Regions from separate parts of the Mycobacterium sp. pV006 genome, predicted to be linked through region 2. Evidence: riboswitches for the same ligand, from Rfam matches in the RefSeq annotation. Region 2 holds a riboswitch; the other holds the start of a gene.
The links. Region 2 has a riboswitch for cobalamin ahead of ACAG25_RS12270 (energy-coupling factor ABC transporter permease). Riboswitches for the same ligand answer to the same signal wherever they lie in the genome.
Positions count from the first base shown of each region.

Region 1: another riboswitch for cobalamin. It lies ahead of metE (5-methyltetrahydropteroyltriglutamate--homocysteine S-methyltransferase); the one in region 2 lies ahead of ACAG25_RS12270 (energy-coupling factor ABC transporter permease).

Region 1 covers NZ_JBGGKT010000022.1:36,881-45,422, forward strand. The annotation lists gene ACAG25_RS23075 (CaiB/BaiF CoA transferase family protein) at 1-192, opposite strand, end outside; gene ACAG25_RS23080 (LLM class flavin-dependent oxidoreductase) at 207-1,574, opposite strand; gene ACAG25_RS23085 (GntR family transcriptional regulator) at 1,644-2,324, shown strand; cobalamin riboswitch at 2,392-2,586, shown strand; gene metE (5-methyltetrahydropteroyltriglutamate--homocysteine S-methyltransferase) at 2,707-4,992, shown strand; gene ACAG25_RS23095 (superoxide dismutase) at 5,194-5,814, shown strand; gene ACAG25_RS23100 (SpoIIE family protein phosphatase) at 5,946-8,198, shown strand; gene ACAG25_RS23105 (cytochrome P450) at 8,195-8,542, opposite strand, start outside.
Region 2 covers NZ_JBGGKT010000006.1:258,603-267,144, forward strand. The annotation lists gene ACAG25_RS12255 (alpha/beta fold hydrolase) at 1-107, opposite strand, end outside; gene mhuD (mycobilin-forming heme oxygenase MhuD) at 159-476, shown strand; gene ACAG25_RS12265 (serine hydrolase) at 451-1,809, shown strand; cobalamin riboswitch at 1,824-2,026, shown strand; gene ACAG25_RS12270 (energy-coupling factor ABC transporter permease) at 2,065-2,778, shown strand; gene ACAG25_RS12275 (energy-coupling factor ABC transporter substrate-binding protein) at 2,775-3,122, shown strand; gene ACAG25_RS12280 (CbiQ family ECF transporter T component) at 3,119-3,865, shown strand; gene ACAG25_RS12285 (energy-coupling factor ABC transporter ATP-binding protein) at 3,858-4,652, shown strand; gene clpC1 (ATP-dependent protease ATP-binding subunit ClpC) at 4,656-7,199, opposite strand; gene lsr2 (histone-like nucleoid-structuring protein Lsr2) at 7,448-7,789, opposite strand; gene lysS (lysine--tRNA ligase) at 7,883-8,542, opposite strand, start outside.

The DNA of each region.
Region 1 (8,542 bases), on a different contig from region 2:
TTTCTTGTTGCGGGACACCGATTTCCACATCAGGCCGACACCGTCGCGCTGATTGCCCCAGGACCGTATCGGGTCGCCGTGACGCGGTTGTTCGACCTTGATCACCTCGGCTCCGAACTCCCCGAGGTAGGTCGCGGCCAGCGGGGCGGCGGCCAGGGTCGCGAAGTCGAGAACCCGCACCCCCTCGAGCATCTGCCGCGAGGCCATCAGGCGGTGGCGCCCATGCCGGTGGCCACGGGACGATCCAGTCCCAGATGACCGCGCAGCGTCGAGGCCTCGTAGGCGGTGCGGAACAGTCCGCGTCGCTGCAGCTCGGGCACCACCATGCGCACCACGTCCTCGAACGCTCCCGGCATGTGCGTCGCGGCCAGGACGAACCCGTCACAGGCCTCGGCCTCGAACCACTCGGCCATCTGGTCAGCGACCTGCTCCCCGGTACCGACGAACCGCGGTCCCTGCAACAGGGTGGCGCGGTGCCCGGCGAGGTCGCGGATGGTCACGGTGTCGCCGCCGATGTGTTTGCGGATGTTCTGCACCAAGCCCCGGATACCGGACACCGACGCGATGAGCTCGTCGGTGATCGGGTCGTCGAGGTCGTGCTGCGCGAAGTCGTGGTTCATCAGCTCCGACAACAGCGTCAGCGAGGCCATCGGGTCGACGAGGTCGTGCAAGAACATCGCCTCGCGTTCCTTGGCGTGTGACTCGCTCTCCCCGACCACCGCGTAGGCCATCGGGCAGATCTTGACCTTGGCCGGGTCGCGGCCGGCGTCGGCGATGCGGGCCTTCTGGTCGGCGTAGTGCTCGGCGGCTATGGCCAGTCCGGGGTCGCCGGTGAAGATCAATTCGGCCCAGCGCGAGGCGAAGTCGCGGCCGCGGCCGGAGGATCCGGCCTGCAGGATGACCGGTCGTCCCTGCGGCGTCCGCGGCACGGTCAGCGGCCCTCGCGCGGAAAAGTACCGCCCGGTGTACCCCAGTTCGCGCACCTTGCCGGGGTCCGCGTACAGGCCGCCGGCACGGTCGTGCAGGACCGCACCGTCCTCCCAGGTGTCCCACAAGCCGGTGACGACGTCGAGGAATTCGTCGGCGCGGTCGTAGCGCTCGTCGTGGCCGAGGTGGGCGTCCACGCCGAAGTTCTGTGCCTCGCTGTCGTTGACCGACGTGACGACATTCCAGGCCGCCCGGCCACCGGAGAGGTGGTCCAGAGTCGCGAAGGTGCGCGCGACGTGGAACGGCAGGTAGTAGGTCGTCGAGTAGGTGGCACCCAATCCGATCCGTGAGGTGGACTGGGCCAACACCCCGAGGATGACGCTGAGGTCGAGCTTGACGGGGCGTGCGCCGTAACGCACGGCCTCGGCGACCGAGCCCCCATAGATTCCGGGCATCGCCAACCGGTCGTCGAAGAACATCAGGTCGAAGCAACCTTCTTCTAGCTGTCGGCCGACCTTCGCGTAGTACGAGGCGTCCAGGTAGCCGTGCTCGGTGGCGGGGTGGCGCCACGAGCCGGCGTACACCGAAGTGCTTCCGGCCTGCATGAAAGCCACCAGGGACATCTTGTCGGTGCGTCGCTGAGCCATAGTCTGGAATCTAACATTTGATATATCAGGTATCAAATGTGAAGTGTGTCATGTTGCTAAACTCCGACCATGACGGGAGCGGTCGACATCGGCGGGACGGTCCGCGAACGCGCCGCCCGCGAACTGCGCGATCGCATCCTCACGGGGGCTCTGCCCGCGGGAAGCCGCATCGATCTCGACGCGATCACCGAGGAATTCGCCACCAGTCGCACCCCCGTGCGCGAGGCCCTTCTGGAACTCTCCTTCGAGGGTCTGGTCCGGGTGGCCCCCCGCAGTGGCATCACCGTGATCGGGATCAGCCCTGCCGACGTCCTGGACAGCTTTACGATCCTCGGCGTGCTCACCGGTCAGGCCGCGGCGTGGGCCGCCGAGCGGGTCAGCTCCGAGGAACTGGCCCACCTGCGCGAACTCGCCGCCGGTGTGGCCGCGCATTCCGGGGACGATGCGATCGGCGAGGCGAATTGGTTGTTCCACCAAGCCATTCACCGTGCAGCGCACTCGCCGCGACTGATGACCCAGATCAAACAGGCCGCGCGCGTCGTGCCGACCAACTTCCTGGTGCTGTTCCCCGAGCACGAGAAGCACTCGCTGTCCGAACACGAGGAACTGCTCGAAGCACTCGAGCGGCGCGACGGCGACCACGCGCGCGCCATCGCCGAACGGCACGTCCTGGAAGCGGGTCGCTCGCTGGTCGAATGGCTGGACCGGCGCCGGGCCGACGAGTCGGCGAGGCGGCCCGAAGCGCGATAGAGGTACGCTGCTGGCGCAGCTGGTTTGACCGGCGCGGCCTCTTCGCGAGAACCGCGTCGGACATCGAGCGCCGCACGCTGACACAGGTGCGGACGCGAGAGGGAACCCGGTGAGAATCCGGGACTGTCCCGCAGCGGTATGCAGGAACGACCGCCGTCACACGCACTGGCCCTTCACGGGCTGGGAAGCGACGGCCAGTAGGTGCACGAGATGTCGTGCGCGCCTGCGAGTCCGAAGACCTGCCGGCTGTACCGGGCGCGCCGCGTCCGGTGGTTCATCGCCTCGTGGAGTGGGCGTCGGCCGAAACGGACACCGCTGGGTGCTCCGTGCTCGGTCCGGCGTCCGTCGGCGATGACCTCCCGTCGCACCAACAGGACATGTGATGACCGAAGTTCACCCGTTCACCGCCACCATCCTCGGTTCGCCGCGCATCGGCCCCAACCGTGAGCTCAAGCGCGCCGTCGAAAAGTACTGGGCCGCAGCCCTCGACCGCTCCGAGCTGGAAACCGTCGCCGCAGAGATCCGGCGCAACACCTGGGCGTCGCTCAGCGCGGCCGGCCTGGACTCCGTGCCGGTGAACACCTTCTCCTACTACGACCAGATGCTCGACACCGCGGTGCTGTTCGACGCGCTGCCCGATCCCGTCGCGGGGGTGAGCGACGAACTCGACCGCTACTTCGCCGCCGCGCGCGGGGGGACCTACGACGGCGCTGACATCGCGCCGCTGGAGATGACGAAGTGGTTCGACACCAACTACCACTACCTCGTTCCCGAGATCGGTCCGGACACCCGGTTCCGCTTGAACCCCAGCAAAGTGCTGAGCGAACTGGAAGAAGCTCGGGCGCAGGATATTCCGGCGCGGCCTGTGCTCATCGGACCGATCACGTTCCTCGCACTCAGCAAGGCGGTCGGCGACACCGGTGTGCCGCTGGACCGGCTCGCCGACCTCACCGTCGTCTACGCGGAACTTCTCGCCCTGCTCGCCGAGCGGGGCGTGGAGTGGGTCCAGATCGACGAGCCCGTGCTCGTCACCGACACCCTTGACGATGTCGCCGGCCTGGTCCAGCAGACCTACGACACACTCGGTCGCTCGGCCGCTCGACCCGCGATCTTCGTGGCGACCTATTTCGGCCACCTGACCGATGCCCTACCCGCGCTGGCCGACACGCCCGTGGAGGCGATCGGCGTCGATCTCGTCGCCGGATCGGCCACGGCGGTGGCGGCGGTTCCCGCGCTGACGAACAAGACCGTCGTCGCCGGCATCGTGGATGGTCGCAACGTCTGGCGCACCGATCTGCAGGCCGCGCTGACCACCGTTGCGTCGCTGCGGGATTCGGTCGGGACACTGGCCGTGTCCACGTCGTGCTCGACCCTGCATGTTCCCTACACCCTGGATGCGGAAGACGACATCGACGCGGACTTGCGCAGCTGGCTGGCGTTCGGATTCGAGAAGGTCACCGAGGTCGTCGCGCTGGCCCGCGGGCTCAGGGACGGCCGCGACGCCATCGCGGCCGAGATCGCCGCGTCCGACGCCGCGATCGCGTCCCGCAGCGCGGATCCCCGGCTGAACAACGCCGACATACGGTCGCGGCTGGCCGCGATCTCCGCGTCGGGCACCCGCCGCGGCGCACCCGACCGGCGTCGCGCCGCACAACAGGAACGGCTGCAGCTGCCCTCCCTGCCCACCACGACGATCGGTTCGTATCCGCAGACGTCGGCGATCCGGGTGGCCCGCGCCGAACTCCGGTCGGGCAAGATCGATGCCGCCACCTACGAGCAGCGGATGAAGGACGAGATCGCTGCGGTCATCAAGCTGCAGGAGGACCTGGGTATCGACGTGCTGGTGCACGGCGAGCCGGAGCGCAACGACATGGTGCAGTACTTCGCCGAGCAGCTCGACGGGTTCTTCGCCACACAGAACGGCTGGGTGCAGTCCTACGGCAGCCGGTGCGTGCGGCCACCGATCCTCTACGGCGACGTGGCCCGCCCGAAGCCGATGACCGTCGAATGGGCGACGTTCGCCCAGTCGCTGACGTCGCGTCCCATCAAAGGCATGCTGACCGGACCGGTGACGATCCTCGCGTGGTCGTTCGTCCGCGACGACCAGCCGCTTTCCGATACTGCAGCACAGGTGGCGCTGGCGATCCGCGAAGAGACTGTGGACCTGGAGTCCGCCGGCATCGGCATCATCCAGGTGGACGAGCCCGCGCTGCGTGAACTGCTGCCGTTGCGCGCGAAGGACAAGGACGCTTACCTGAAATGGGCGGTCGACGCGTTCCGGCTGGCGACCTCGGGGGTAGCCGATTCGACCCAGGTGCACACCCACCTGTGCTACTCGGAGTTCGGCGAGGTGATCGGCGCCATCGCCGATCTGGGCGCCGACGTGACGTCGATCGAGGCGGCCCGGTCTCACATGGAGGTGCTCGACGACCTCAACGCGGCGGGCTTCGGCAACGGCATCGGTCCCGGCGTCTACGACATCCACTCGCCGCGGGTGCCCACCACCGAGGAAATGGTGACATCGCTACGGGAAGCGTTGAAAGCTGTTCCCGCCGAACGACTCTGGGTCAACCCCGACTGCGGACTGAAGACCCGGAAGACCGACGAGGTGACCGAGTCGCTGCGCAACATGGTGGCTGCGGCCAAGCAGATCCGCGACAGCGCGTAGTCGGCGAGGTGGCGACCGTGAGCCACACGGCCACGGTCGCCGCGCCCGGCGTGGGCGACGTCAGCTCGGCGGTTCGCTCACCTTTATAGCTGAACACATGTGCAGGTAGACAGATGCGGTTGGCCAGCCCTACGGTGGTTCCGGACCCGCGGTGACCGCTGCGGCGCCATCGCGTTCCACTCACGCAAAGAGAGGACCTTCATGGCCGAGTACACGCTGCCGGACCTGGATTACGACTACGGCGCACTCGAGCCCCATATCTCGGGGCAGATCAACGAGATTCACCACAGCAAGCACCACGCCACCTACGTCAAGGGACTCAACGACGCCATCGCGAAGTTGGAGGAGGCGCGGGCCGAGGGCGACCACGCGACGATCTTCCTCAACGAGAAGAACCTGGCGTTCCATCTCGGTGGGCACGTCAACCACACCATCTGGTGGAAGAACCTGTCACCCAACGGTGGCGACAAGCCTACGGGCGAACTGGCGGCAGCCATCGACGACCAGTTCGGTTCCTTCGACAAGTTCCGCGCACAGTTCACCGCCGCTGCGAACGGTCTGCAAGGGTCGGGCTGGGCGGTCCTGGGCTACGACACCCTCGGGCAGCGGCTCCTCACCTTCCAGCTCTACGACCAGCAGGCCAACGTGCCGCTGGGTATCATCCCGCTCCTGCAGGTCGACATGTGGGAACACGCCTACTACCTGCAGTACAAGAACGTGAAGGCCGACTACGTCAAGGCGTTCTGGAACGTCGTGAACTGGGAAGACGTCCAGAACCGGTTCGCAGCGGCCACCAGCAAGGCCCAGGGCCTCATCTTCTGATCCGCGTGCGAGACAGGCCGGTCCCTGGTGCACAGTCGCGATTCGGCACACCGGGAACCGGCTCAGTCTCCGCGCATGGCAACATCGATGGGGCTGGTCGTTTGAGCTGACGGGAGGCGGCCCCTATCGACGTGAGTACGGACGACGGAACCGTCGACGACTTCGTTCCGCCGGGCACGGTCATCGACCTCGACAACTGTGCCCGCGAGCCGATCCACGTCCCGGGCAGCATCCAACCCCGCGGTGTCCTGGCCGTCGTCAACGAGTCGGACTTCACCGTGCGCCACGTCAGCGCCAACGTCGCCGGTGTGCTGGGCCGCACGGTCGACACGGTCCTCGGCGCACATCTGTCCGCGCTCGTCGGCGCCGACCAGGCCGAGCTGATCGCGCAGGCGACGGCGACGTTCAGCGATCTGCACCAGCGCAATCCGATCGAATGCCTCGTCGAGGTCGACGGTGTGCTGCGGGAGTTCGACGCGATCCTGCACCGGGACACCCCGGGCCGGCTGTTCGTCGAACTCGAGATCGCCTACGGCCAGCGCCCGTACTCGTTCCCCAACACCTACCAGGCGGTGCGCAGCTCCGTGGAGGCCCTGAACCGGGCCGCTTCGCTGGCCGAGCTCTACGACGTGACCGCGCGCGCGGTGCGTGAACTCACCGGCTTCGACCGGGTGATGGTGTACCGCTACGACGAGGAGTACAACGGCGAGGTCGTCGCCGAGGCCAAACGCGAAGACCTCAACTCGTTCCTGGGACTGCACTATCCGTCCACCGACATCCCGGCGCAGGCACGCGCGCTGTACGAGAAGAACTGGATCCGGCTGATCTCGGACGTGGACTACACACCGGCACCTGTGGTGCCACCGGTCGACCCTGCGTCGGGCGAGCCGCTGGACCTCACCTTCGCCACGCTGCGCAGCGTCTCTCCGATCCACATCGAGTATCTGCAGAACATGGGTGTGCGGGCGTCGATGTCGATCTCGCTGCTGCGACACGGTCGGCTGTGGGGCCTGATCGCGTGCCACCACTACGCCGGACCGCACCTGCCGCCGTTCGGCACCCGGGCCGCCGCGGAGTTCCTCGGATCGACGCTGTCGTTGCGCCTGGTCGACCAGCACGACGAGGACCAAATGCAGCGCCGCCTGGTGACCCGCGAGGTGCTCGCACAGCTGATCGTGGCGACCCTCGACGACGAGAAGCCGCTGCCGGCAGCACTTCTGGGCACCCCGGGCCTGCTCGACCTCGTTCCCGCCGGCGGTGTCGTCGTCGCCATCGAGGGTGAGGTCGTCACGAGCGGCACGGTCCCGGCGCCTGAGGTGGTTTCCGCAGTCATCGACTGGGCCCGGCGCCGAGACGACGAGTCCGCCTGCACCGACCGGTTGTCCGACGAAATCCGTGACGTCGAACTGGACCCGCGCGTCGCCGCCGGTGTGTTGACCCTCAACCTTCCCGACGACCAGGCCCTAGTCTGGTTCCGTCCCGAGGTGCTGCGCTCGGTGGACTGGGGCGGCGACCCGCACAACAAGGCGATCGCGGTGGCCGAGGGCGATCAGGTCCGTCTGAGCCCGCGCAAGTCGTTCGACCGCTGGCGCGAGATCGTGCGCCTGCGCAGCGAGCCGTGGGCGGCCGGCGAGGTCGAGGCCGCCGCCGCGCTGCGGCGCAGCCTGGTGGAGTCGCTGTACCGGCGCGCCCGAGGCGCTCTGCGGGTGGCCGAGGTTATGCACAAAAGCCTGATGCCCCAGTCGATTCCGAAGATCGACGACTGGGAGTTGTCCGCGCGGTACGAGCCCGCCGCCGGGGGTCGGGTCGGCGGGGACTGGTACGACGCGTTCGAGTTGCGCGACGGCCGGCTGGCGGTGGTCCTCGGCGACGTCGCCGGGCACGGTGTCACGGTGGCCGGCACGATGGCCCAGTTGCGCAATGCGTTGCGGGCCCACCTCTACGGTGGGGCCGGGCCTGCGGAAGCGTTACATCAGCTCAACGACTTCTGCCTGCACATGGTCCCCGGTGTCTTCGCGACGGTGGTCGTAGCCCGCGTCGACCTGGCCACCGGTCACGTCGAGGCCGCCTCGGCAGGTCACCTGATGCCGTACCTGACCCGTTCCGGGCATGCCCGGCAGGCACCGATCCGGCTGTCTCCCCCGATCGGCGCCCGGGGCGCCACGTTCTATCCGAGCACCTTCACGATCGAACGGGGGCACGGCCTGGTGATGTTCTCCGATGGCCTGATCGAACGGCGCGGAGAAGCCATCGACGACGGAATCGACCGGCTCGCAGAGCTTCTCGGCCGGCACGGCGACACTCCGGCGAACTGGATCTGGGACGCGACCCGAACCGACGACAGCGAGGATGACATCACAATCATTGCGCTGCAACGGCATTAGCGACGGCGCAGGCGCGCCCGGATCGGCCCCTTGGCCACCGTGGTGAACGGCACTTCGCAGTCGAACACGTCCTCCAGGGACTCGATGACCGTCGAGCGCACGATGGTGGCCAGGGCCAGCGTCGTCTCCAGCCGGGCGAAGTGCTCACCGATGCACGGACGCCCGCCGCCCAGGAACGGCAGGAACTGCCACCGGTCACGGTTCTTGACGTTCTCCGGGCTGAACCGCTCCGGATCGAACTCGCTCGGGTTCGGCCACAGCTGCGGATCATGGTGCAACGCATACAGTCCGATCGCGATGAGGCTTCCCGCCTCGACGCGGTAGCCGTCGACGACGATGTCGCG
Region 2 (8,542 bases):
CGGGTCAGCCACGGCAGCTGGCGCGACCAGGTGGAGCCGCGCCCCATCAGCCCGTGCACCAGCACCAGCGGCCGGCCCGCACCGCCGCGCGCGGTCAGCAGATCCATAGGGTCATCATGCCGACGATCGCGTCCGCGGCACGCGGTAGCCTGAACGACATGGCTGTGGTCAAGATCAATGCAATCGAGGTCCCGCCCAACGCCGGCCCCGAACTGGAGAAGCGCTTCGCCAACCGAGCCCATGCCGTCGACAACCAGCCGGGCTTTCTGGGCTTCCAGTTGCTGCGGCCCGTCAAGGGTGAGAACCGCTACTTCGTGGTGACGCAGTGGGAGTCCGACGAGGCCTTCCAGGCCTGGGCCAACGGGCCCGCCGTCGAAGCCCACGCCGGCGAGCGCAAGAACCCCGTGGCCACCGGTGCCTCCCTCCTGGAGTTCGAGGTCGTGCTCGACGTTGCCAGGACCGACACCGCGTCCTGACGCAGGGGCGCGGCGCCGCGCGGCCGTGGTGACGGTCGCGCTGTCGCTCGTCGCGGCCCTCGTCGGCGGTTGCGCCGCCACCCGTCCCGCGCCGGCCGAAGCGGCCTACGGCGTCCCCATCGCGATCAACACCCCGCAGGGACTGCGCGCCAAGCAGACGATGGACATGCTCAACAGCGACTGGCCCATCGGCGAGAACGGCATCCGGACGCTGGCCGCCCCGGAGCTCGTCGAGCACGTCGGGGTCACGCTGGACCGCATGTGGTGGGACCGCCCGTTCACCGTCACCGACGTCGACGTCGGCGCCGGAAACGCCACCCTGCACGTCACCACGTCCTACGGGGTCGGCCAGGTCATCGAGCTCCGCACCGACGACGCGTCGATGGTCGACCGATTCGCGGTGACGCTGGTCGAGCCGGAGATCCGGCAGTTCTCCGACGTCGACGCCGCGCTCACCTCTTCCGGAGCGCGCTACTCCTACCAGGTGGCCAAGGTCGTCGACGGGCGCTGCGAGAAGGTCGCCGGCACCAACACCGAGTTGTCGCTGCCGCTGGCATCGATCTTCAAGCTCTACGTGCTGCTCGCGGTCGCCGAGGCCGTCGAGAGCGGGACCGTGCGGTGGGACGACACCCTGACGATCACCGCACAGGCCAAGGCCGTGGGTTCCTCCGGCTTCGACAAGCTGCCCCCGGGCGCGACGGTCTCGGTACGCGACGCCGCCCAGCAGATGATCTCGGCCAGCGACAACATGGCCACCGACCTGCTGATCGAGCGCCTCGGACCCGGCGCGGTCGAGCGCGCCCTGGTCACCGCGGGGCACCACGACCCGGCCAGCATGACGCCGTTCCCGACGATGCACGAGCTGTTCTCCGTCGGCTGGGGACGCCCGGACGTGCGCGAACAGTGGAAAGAGGCGTCTCCGCAGAAACGCGCCCAGTTGCTGCAGCAGGTCAAGTCGCGGCCGTACGAACCCGACCCCGAACGCGCACACGAGCCGGCGTCGGCCATCGGCGCCGAGTGGTACGGCAGCGCCGCCGACATCTGCCGGTTACACGCCGCCCTGCAGGAATCCGCGGTCGGCGAGGCCGCTCCGGTCCGCGACATCCTCTCCGCGATCCCCGGCATCGACCTGGACCGCCAGACCTGGCCCTACATCGGTGCCAAGGCCGGCAATCTGCCGGGCGACCTGACCTTCAGCTGGTACGCCGTGGACCGCACCGGGCAGCCCTGGGTGCTCAGCATGCAATCGAACTGGCCGAAGTACCGCAGCCAGACCGCGGCGGCGTGGCTGTTGTCGATGGCCGAGCAGATGTTCGGTCTCGTCGCCCCCTGACCCCCGACCCGGGGGTACGCTCCACCTGCTGCGGTGTACGGGAACCCGGTGTGAATCCGGGGCGGCCCTCGCCACTGTGAACGGGAAGTCGGTGCCCTCCATGCCACTGCCCGCGCGTCTCGCGTGGGTGGGAAGGCGGGTACCGGCGTTTCGGCCCACCTCGGGTGTGCCGGTGGATCCGTGAGCCAGGAGACCGGCCGCGGCACCGACACACGATGCCCACGAGGTGCTGGGCAGAAAGGCGCAGCAGTAACAATGCACATCGCAGAAGGCTTTCTTCCGCCGGCGCACGCGCTGGCCTGGACCGTGGCGGCGGCACCGTTCGTCGTCTACGGAGCCAGGCAGGTCGTCGTCACCGTCAAACGCCATCCGTCCTCGGGTCCGCTGCTCGCGGCGGTCGGCGCGTTCTCGTTCGTCATGTCGGCGATCAAGCTGCCGTCGGTGACCGGATCGAGTTCGCACCCGACCGGCACCGGCCTGGGCACCGCGATCTTCCGGCCCCCGGTGATGGCGTTCCTCGGCACGATCGTCCTGCTCTTCCAGGCTCTGCTGCTGGCCCACGGCGGCATCACCACGCTCGGCGCGAACGCGTTCTCGATGGCGATCGCAGGGCCGTGGGCCGGGTTCGCGGTGTTCTTCGCGCTGCGCCGCGCCGGGGTGGGTGTGCTGCCCGCGGTGTTCGCGCTGGCATTCGTCGCCGACCTGGTCACCTACCTCGTCACCAGCATCCAGCTGGCACTGGCGTTCCCGGCCGCCGAGGGCGGTGTCGGGGAGAGCCTGGTGGAGTTCCTCGGCGTCTTCGCGTTGACCCAGGTGCCGCTCGCGATCGTCGAGGGGCTGATCACCGTGGTGGTGGTGCGTGTGTTGATGCAGGTGGCGTCCTCTGAACTGCTGAACCTCGGCTTTCTGAAGGGCGCCGAGGTTCCGGCCGGCGCCGAACCGACCGACCGCACGGAGGTCGGCAAATGAGCGCCCGCACCGACAGGTCCGCGCGCAGCGGGTCGATCCTGGTCCTGACCGCCGTGCTGCTGTTCCTCGCAGCCGCCGTCGCGGTCGGCTCACTGTTCTACGGCTACTCCCGCGACGCCGAAGCCGAGTTCGGCGGCGCCGACGGGCAGGCCGAAGAGGTGATCACGGTCATCCAGGAGGACTACGAACCCTGGTTCTCCCCGCTGGTCGGAGAGCTGCCCGGCGAGGTCGAGTCCGGGTTGTTCGCGTTGCAGGCCGGGGTCGGCGGCATCGTCCTGGGCAGCGCGATCGGCTGGTACGCCGGTCGTCGCCGTGGCCGCAGCGAGGCGCAGAGCGGGGGGTGAACCCGCTCGATCTCAGCGCGGCCCGCAACCGCTGGTCGGGGCACCCGGCTGCCGAGAAGTTGTTCCTCTACGGCGGGCTGCTGCTGTGCGCGATGCTGCTGCCGCCGCGGACCGGGGCACCGTTGATCCTCGTCGCGGTCGCGGTGGCCACGCTCGCGCTGGCGCGGGTTCCGGTCCGCACCTTCACACTCGCGCTGGCCGGGCCCATGGTGTTCATCGCGCTGGGCTCCGTGCCGATCGCGGTCAGCCTGCGCGGCGGACCGCACCTGGAGCCCGGCGGTGTCGATCTCGCGATCGACACAGCGCTGCGTGCGATCGCCGCGTCGGCGGCCACCATCGGTCTGGCGATGACGACGTTGATGGCCGATCTGCTGGATCTGGCGCGCCGCGCCGGGGTCCCGGCGGCGCTGTGTCATGTCATCGACCTGACCTACCGGCAGGTGGGAATCCTGCTGCGCTCCGCCCGGATGGCGCGCGACGCGGTGGCGCTGCGTCTGGGGCTGCGCCGGCCGCGCGATGCGATCGCGGTCATCGGCGCCCAGTTCGCGCTGATCTTCGTCCGCGGCACCGACCGCGCCCGCGCGATGTCCGAGGCGATGTCACTGCGCGCCGAACCGGGGATGACCGCGGTGCTCACCGCGGACCACCCGGTGCGTCGGGTGCGTCTCGCCGTGATCGCGGCAATGCTCGGCGGTCTCGCCGCGACCGCGGTCCTGAGCTCGAGGATGTGGACCGGTGGGTGACGACCGGTCCGGCGCACTGGAGTTGCGCGACGTCGGTTTCGGGTACCCGCGGGGCCCGCGGATCCTCGACGGGGTCGACCTGGCGCTGCGGCCCGGTCAGCGGATCGCGCTGCTGGGCGCCAACGGATCGGGCAAGACCACCCTGCTGCGCATCCTGGTGGGTCTGCTCAGGCCGACGACCGGTTCGGTGATGCTGGACGGCACCGCGGTCGACGGGTCGCGGGCCGCGCGCACGCGTCTACGCAGCCGGATGCAGATGGTGCTGCAGGAACCCGACGACCAGATCGTCGGTGCCACCGTGCGCGCCGACGTGTCGTTCGGGCCGATGAACATGGGCCTGGACAGAGCCGAGGTGCTCGAGCGCGTCGACACCGCGATGACCGCACTGGGAGTGGCCGACCTCGCCGACCACACGCCCACCCATCTGTCGTTCGGGCAGCGCAAACGGGTGGCGATTGCCGGAGCGGTGGCGATGCGACCCGGCGTGCTGCTGCTCGACGAGGCCACCGCCGGTCTGGATCCGCGCGCTGTGGACGATCTGTTGCAGACGCTGACCACGCTGTCCGACACCGGGACGGCCGTGGTCTTGGCCACCCACGACGTCGACGTCGCCTGGGCCTGGTCGCAGGAGTCGTTGGTGCTGCACGACGCGATGCTGCGCCGCGGCAAGACCCACGAGGTGTTGACCGACGACGCGCTGCTCGCCGAGGCACGCCTGGTGACGCCCTGGGGCGCAGCGGTGTCGCGCCGGCTCAACCGGCTCGTGCTGCGCCCCGGGGACGTCTGACGTCTACTCCGCCGCGCTGGGCGCGCCGGCCGCTCCGGCCTGCGCCAGATCCGGCTCGGCGGCCGCCGCCTGCTTGCGGCTGCTCGAGAACGTGAACTTGGCGTCCTCGCCCGCGCTCTCGCCGTCCCAGCCTTCGACGTCGACCGTGACGAGCTGACCGGGTCCGATCTCCTCGAAGAGGATCTTCTCCGACAGCTGGTCCTCGATCTCGCGCTGGATGGTGCGGCGCAGCGGCCGCGCCCCGAGCACCGGATCGAAGCCGCGCTTGGCCAGCAGTGCCTTGGCCTTGTCGGTCAGCTCGATGGCCATGTCCTTGGCCTTGAGCTGGTTGGCGACTCGGCCGATCATCAGGTCGACCATCTTGATGATCTCGTCCTGCGTCAGCTGGTGGAACACGATGATGTCGTCGATACGGTTGAGGAACTCCGGACGGAAGTGCTTCTTCAGTTCGTCGTGAACCTTCTGCTTCATCCGCTCGTAGTTGTTCTCGCCGCCGCCCTGGGTGAAGCCCAGACCAACCGCCTTGCTGATGTCGCTCGTACCGAGGTTCGAGGTGAAGATCAGCACCGTGTTCTTGAAGTCGACCGTGCGGCCCTGACCGTCGGTCAGACGGCCGTCCTCGAGCACCTGCAGGAGGCTGTTGTAGATCTCCTGGTGGGCCTTCTCGATCTCGTCGAACAGCACCACGCTGAACGGCTTGCGGCGCACCTTCTCGGTGAGCTGCCCGCCCTCTTCGTAACCGACGTACCCCGGAGGGGCACCGAACAGCCGCGACGCGGTGAAACGGTCGTGGAACTCGCCCATGTCGATCTGGATGAGCGCGTCGTCCTCGCCGAACAGGAAGTTGGCCAGCGCCTTGGACAGCTCGGTCTTACCCACACCGGACGGGCCGGCGAAGATGAACGAACCGGACGGGCGCTTCGGATCCTTCAGACCCGCACGGGTACGGCGGATCGCCTTCGAGACGGCCTTGACGGCGTCCTCCTGGCCGATGATCCGCTTGTGCAGCTCCTCCTCCATGCGCAGCAGCCGGGTGGTCTCCTCCTCGGTCAGCTTGAACACCGGGATGCCGGTCCAGTTGCCCAGCACCTCGGCGATCTGCTCGTCGTCGACCTCGGCGACCACGTCGAGATCACCGGAGCGCCACTGCTTCTCCCGCTCGGCGCGCTGAGCGACCAGCTGCTTCTCCTGGTCACGCAACCGCGCGGCCTTCTCGAAGTCCTGCGCATCGATCGCGGACTCCTTCTCCCGGCGCGCGTCGGCGATCTTCTCGTCGAACTCACGAAGGTCCGGCGGCGCGGTCATCCGGCGGATCCGCATCCGGGCGCCGGCCTCGTCGATCAGGTCGATCGCCTTGTCCGGCAGGAACCGGTCGTTGATGTAGCGGTCGGCCAGCGTCGCGGCGGCCACCAACGCGCTGTCGGTGATCGACACGCGGTGGTGTGCCTCGTAGCGGTCGCGCAGACCCTTGAGGATCTCGATCGTGTGCTCGACCGTCGGCTCGCCCACCTGGACGGGCTGGAACCGGCGCTCCAGCGCGGCGTCCTTCTCGATGTACTTGCGGTACTCGTCGAGGGTGGTGGCGCCGATGGTCTGCAGCTCACCACGGGCCAGCTTCGGCTTGAGGATGCTCGCGGCGTCGATCGCGCCCTCGGCGGCACCGGCACCGACGAGGGTGTGCAGCTCGTCGATGAACAGGATGATGTCGCCGCGGGTGTTGATCTCCTTGAGCACCTTCTTCAGGCGTTCCTCGAAGTCACCGCGGTAGCGGCTGCCCGCGACCAGTGAACCCAGGTCCAGCGTGTAGAGCTGCTTGTCCTTCAGCGTCTCGGGCACCTCGCCGGCGACGATGGCCTGCGCCAGGCCCTCGACGACGGCGGTCTTGCCGACGCCGGGCTCGCCGATGAGCACCGGGTTGTTCTTGGTGCGGCGGCTCAGCACCTGCATGACCCGCTCGATTTCCTTCTCGCGGCCGATGACCGGGTCGAGCTTGCCCTCCATCGCCGCGGCGGTCAGGTTGCGGCCGAACTGGTCGAGCACCAGCGAGGTGGACGGGTTGCCCGCCTCGCCGCCGCGGCCGCCGGTGCCGGCCTCGGCGGTCTCCTTGCCCTGGTAGCCGCTCAGCAGCTGGATGACCTGCTGGCGCACCCGGGTGAGCTCGGCGCCGAGCTTGACGAGCACCTGGGCCGCCACACCCTCACCCTCGCGGATGAGTCCGAGCAGGATGTGCTCGGTGCCGATGTAGTTGTGGCCGAGCTGCAGCGCCTCGCGCAGGCTCAGCTCGAGGACCTTCTTGGCTCGCGGCGTGAAGGGGATGTGCCCGGACGGCGCCTGCTGGCCCTGGCCGATGATCTCCTCGACCTGGCTGCGCACACCCTCCAACGAGATGCCCAGCGACTCGAGTGACTTGGCGGCTACGCCCTCACCTTCATGGATGAGGCCCAGCAGGATGTGCTCGGTGCCGATGTAGTTGTGGTTGAGCATCCGGGCTTCTTCTTGAGCCAGGACGACAACCCGACGTGCTCGGTCGGTGAATCGTTCGAACATCCGTGGTTACCTGCTTCCATCGCATAGGTAGTGCAGCGCTTCGCGGAGCACTTCGCACCTGCCGTCCACTGTAGTGGGCGGCAGCGCTGAGCGTCCCGCCTGCCGGTCCGTTGAAGGGACGACAGAGTTCTGTAATCCGATCCCGCAACGGTGCTGTCAGGACAACGCAGGACGTCAGGGATTCGTTTCCCGCGCGCGGGCGGATGGCATTCGCCGATAGCGAACCGGAAGCGAGGTCAGGTGACCGCTTACGTGGCGGCGTGGAATGCGTCGATCACGTCGGCCGGGATGCGGCCACGGGTGGACACGTTGTGGCCGTTGCGGCGCGCCCATTCGCGGATCGCGGCGCTCTGTTCCCGGTCGATGGCCGCGCGGCCCCGGCCGGTGCCCACCGCACGCCCGCGCCGGCGACCACCGACGCGACGGCCGGCCTCGACCCATTGCTTCAAATCGTTGCGGAGCTTCGCGGCATTCTTGGCGGAGAGATCGATCTCATAAGTCACGCCGTCGAGGCCGAATTCGACTGTCTCGTCGGCGGCGCCTTCACCGTCGAAATCATCAACCAGAGTGACGGTGACTTTTTTCGCCATTGCCCCACAGCCCTTCTTCGCTATCGGTCCCACACCCCGCACCAATGTGCCATAAAGGCGGGACCCATTTCAAACAACGCGAGAATCTGCGGTTCAGTTGCCGTGTCGGCGAACAATAGGGAACAAAACCGTGTCCCTAATCGACAGTCCGGTCAGCGCCATCAACAACCTGTCGACACCCATTCCGGTGCCCGTGGTCGGCGGCATGCCGTGTTCGAGAGCGGCCAGGAAATCCTCGTCCAGCGCCATCGCCTCGTCGTCACCGGCAGCGGCGGCCCGGGCCTGCGCCTCGAAGCGTTCCCGCTGGATGACGGGGTCGATCAACTCCGAATAGCCCGTGGCCAATTCGATGTGCCGCACGTAGAGGTCCCATTTCTCCGTGACACCGTCGATGCTGCGGTGCGACCGGGTCAGCGGGGTGGTCTCGACGGGGAAATCGCGGACGAACGTGGGCGCCCACAGTTTGTCGCCGACGGTGAACTCCCACAGTTCCTCGACCAATTTTCCGTGACCGTAGCCGCGGTCGCGCGGAATCTCGACACCGAGCCGGTCGGCGATCTGCCAGAGATGTTCGGCGGTGGTCTGCGGGGTGATCTCTTCGCCGAGCGCTTCGGACAAAGACGGATACATTTGAATGGAGTCCCATTCGCCGTCGAGATCATAGATCGAGCCGTCGGGCAAAGTGACCTGTCGCGTACCGATGGCCTCGTCTGCGACTTCCTGAATAATTTCGCGGGTGGTGATCGCGGAATC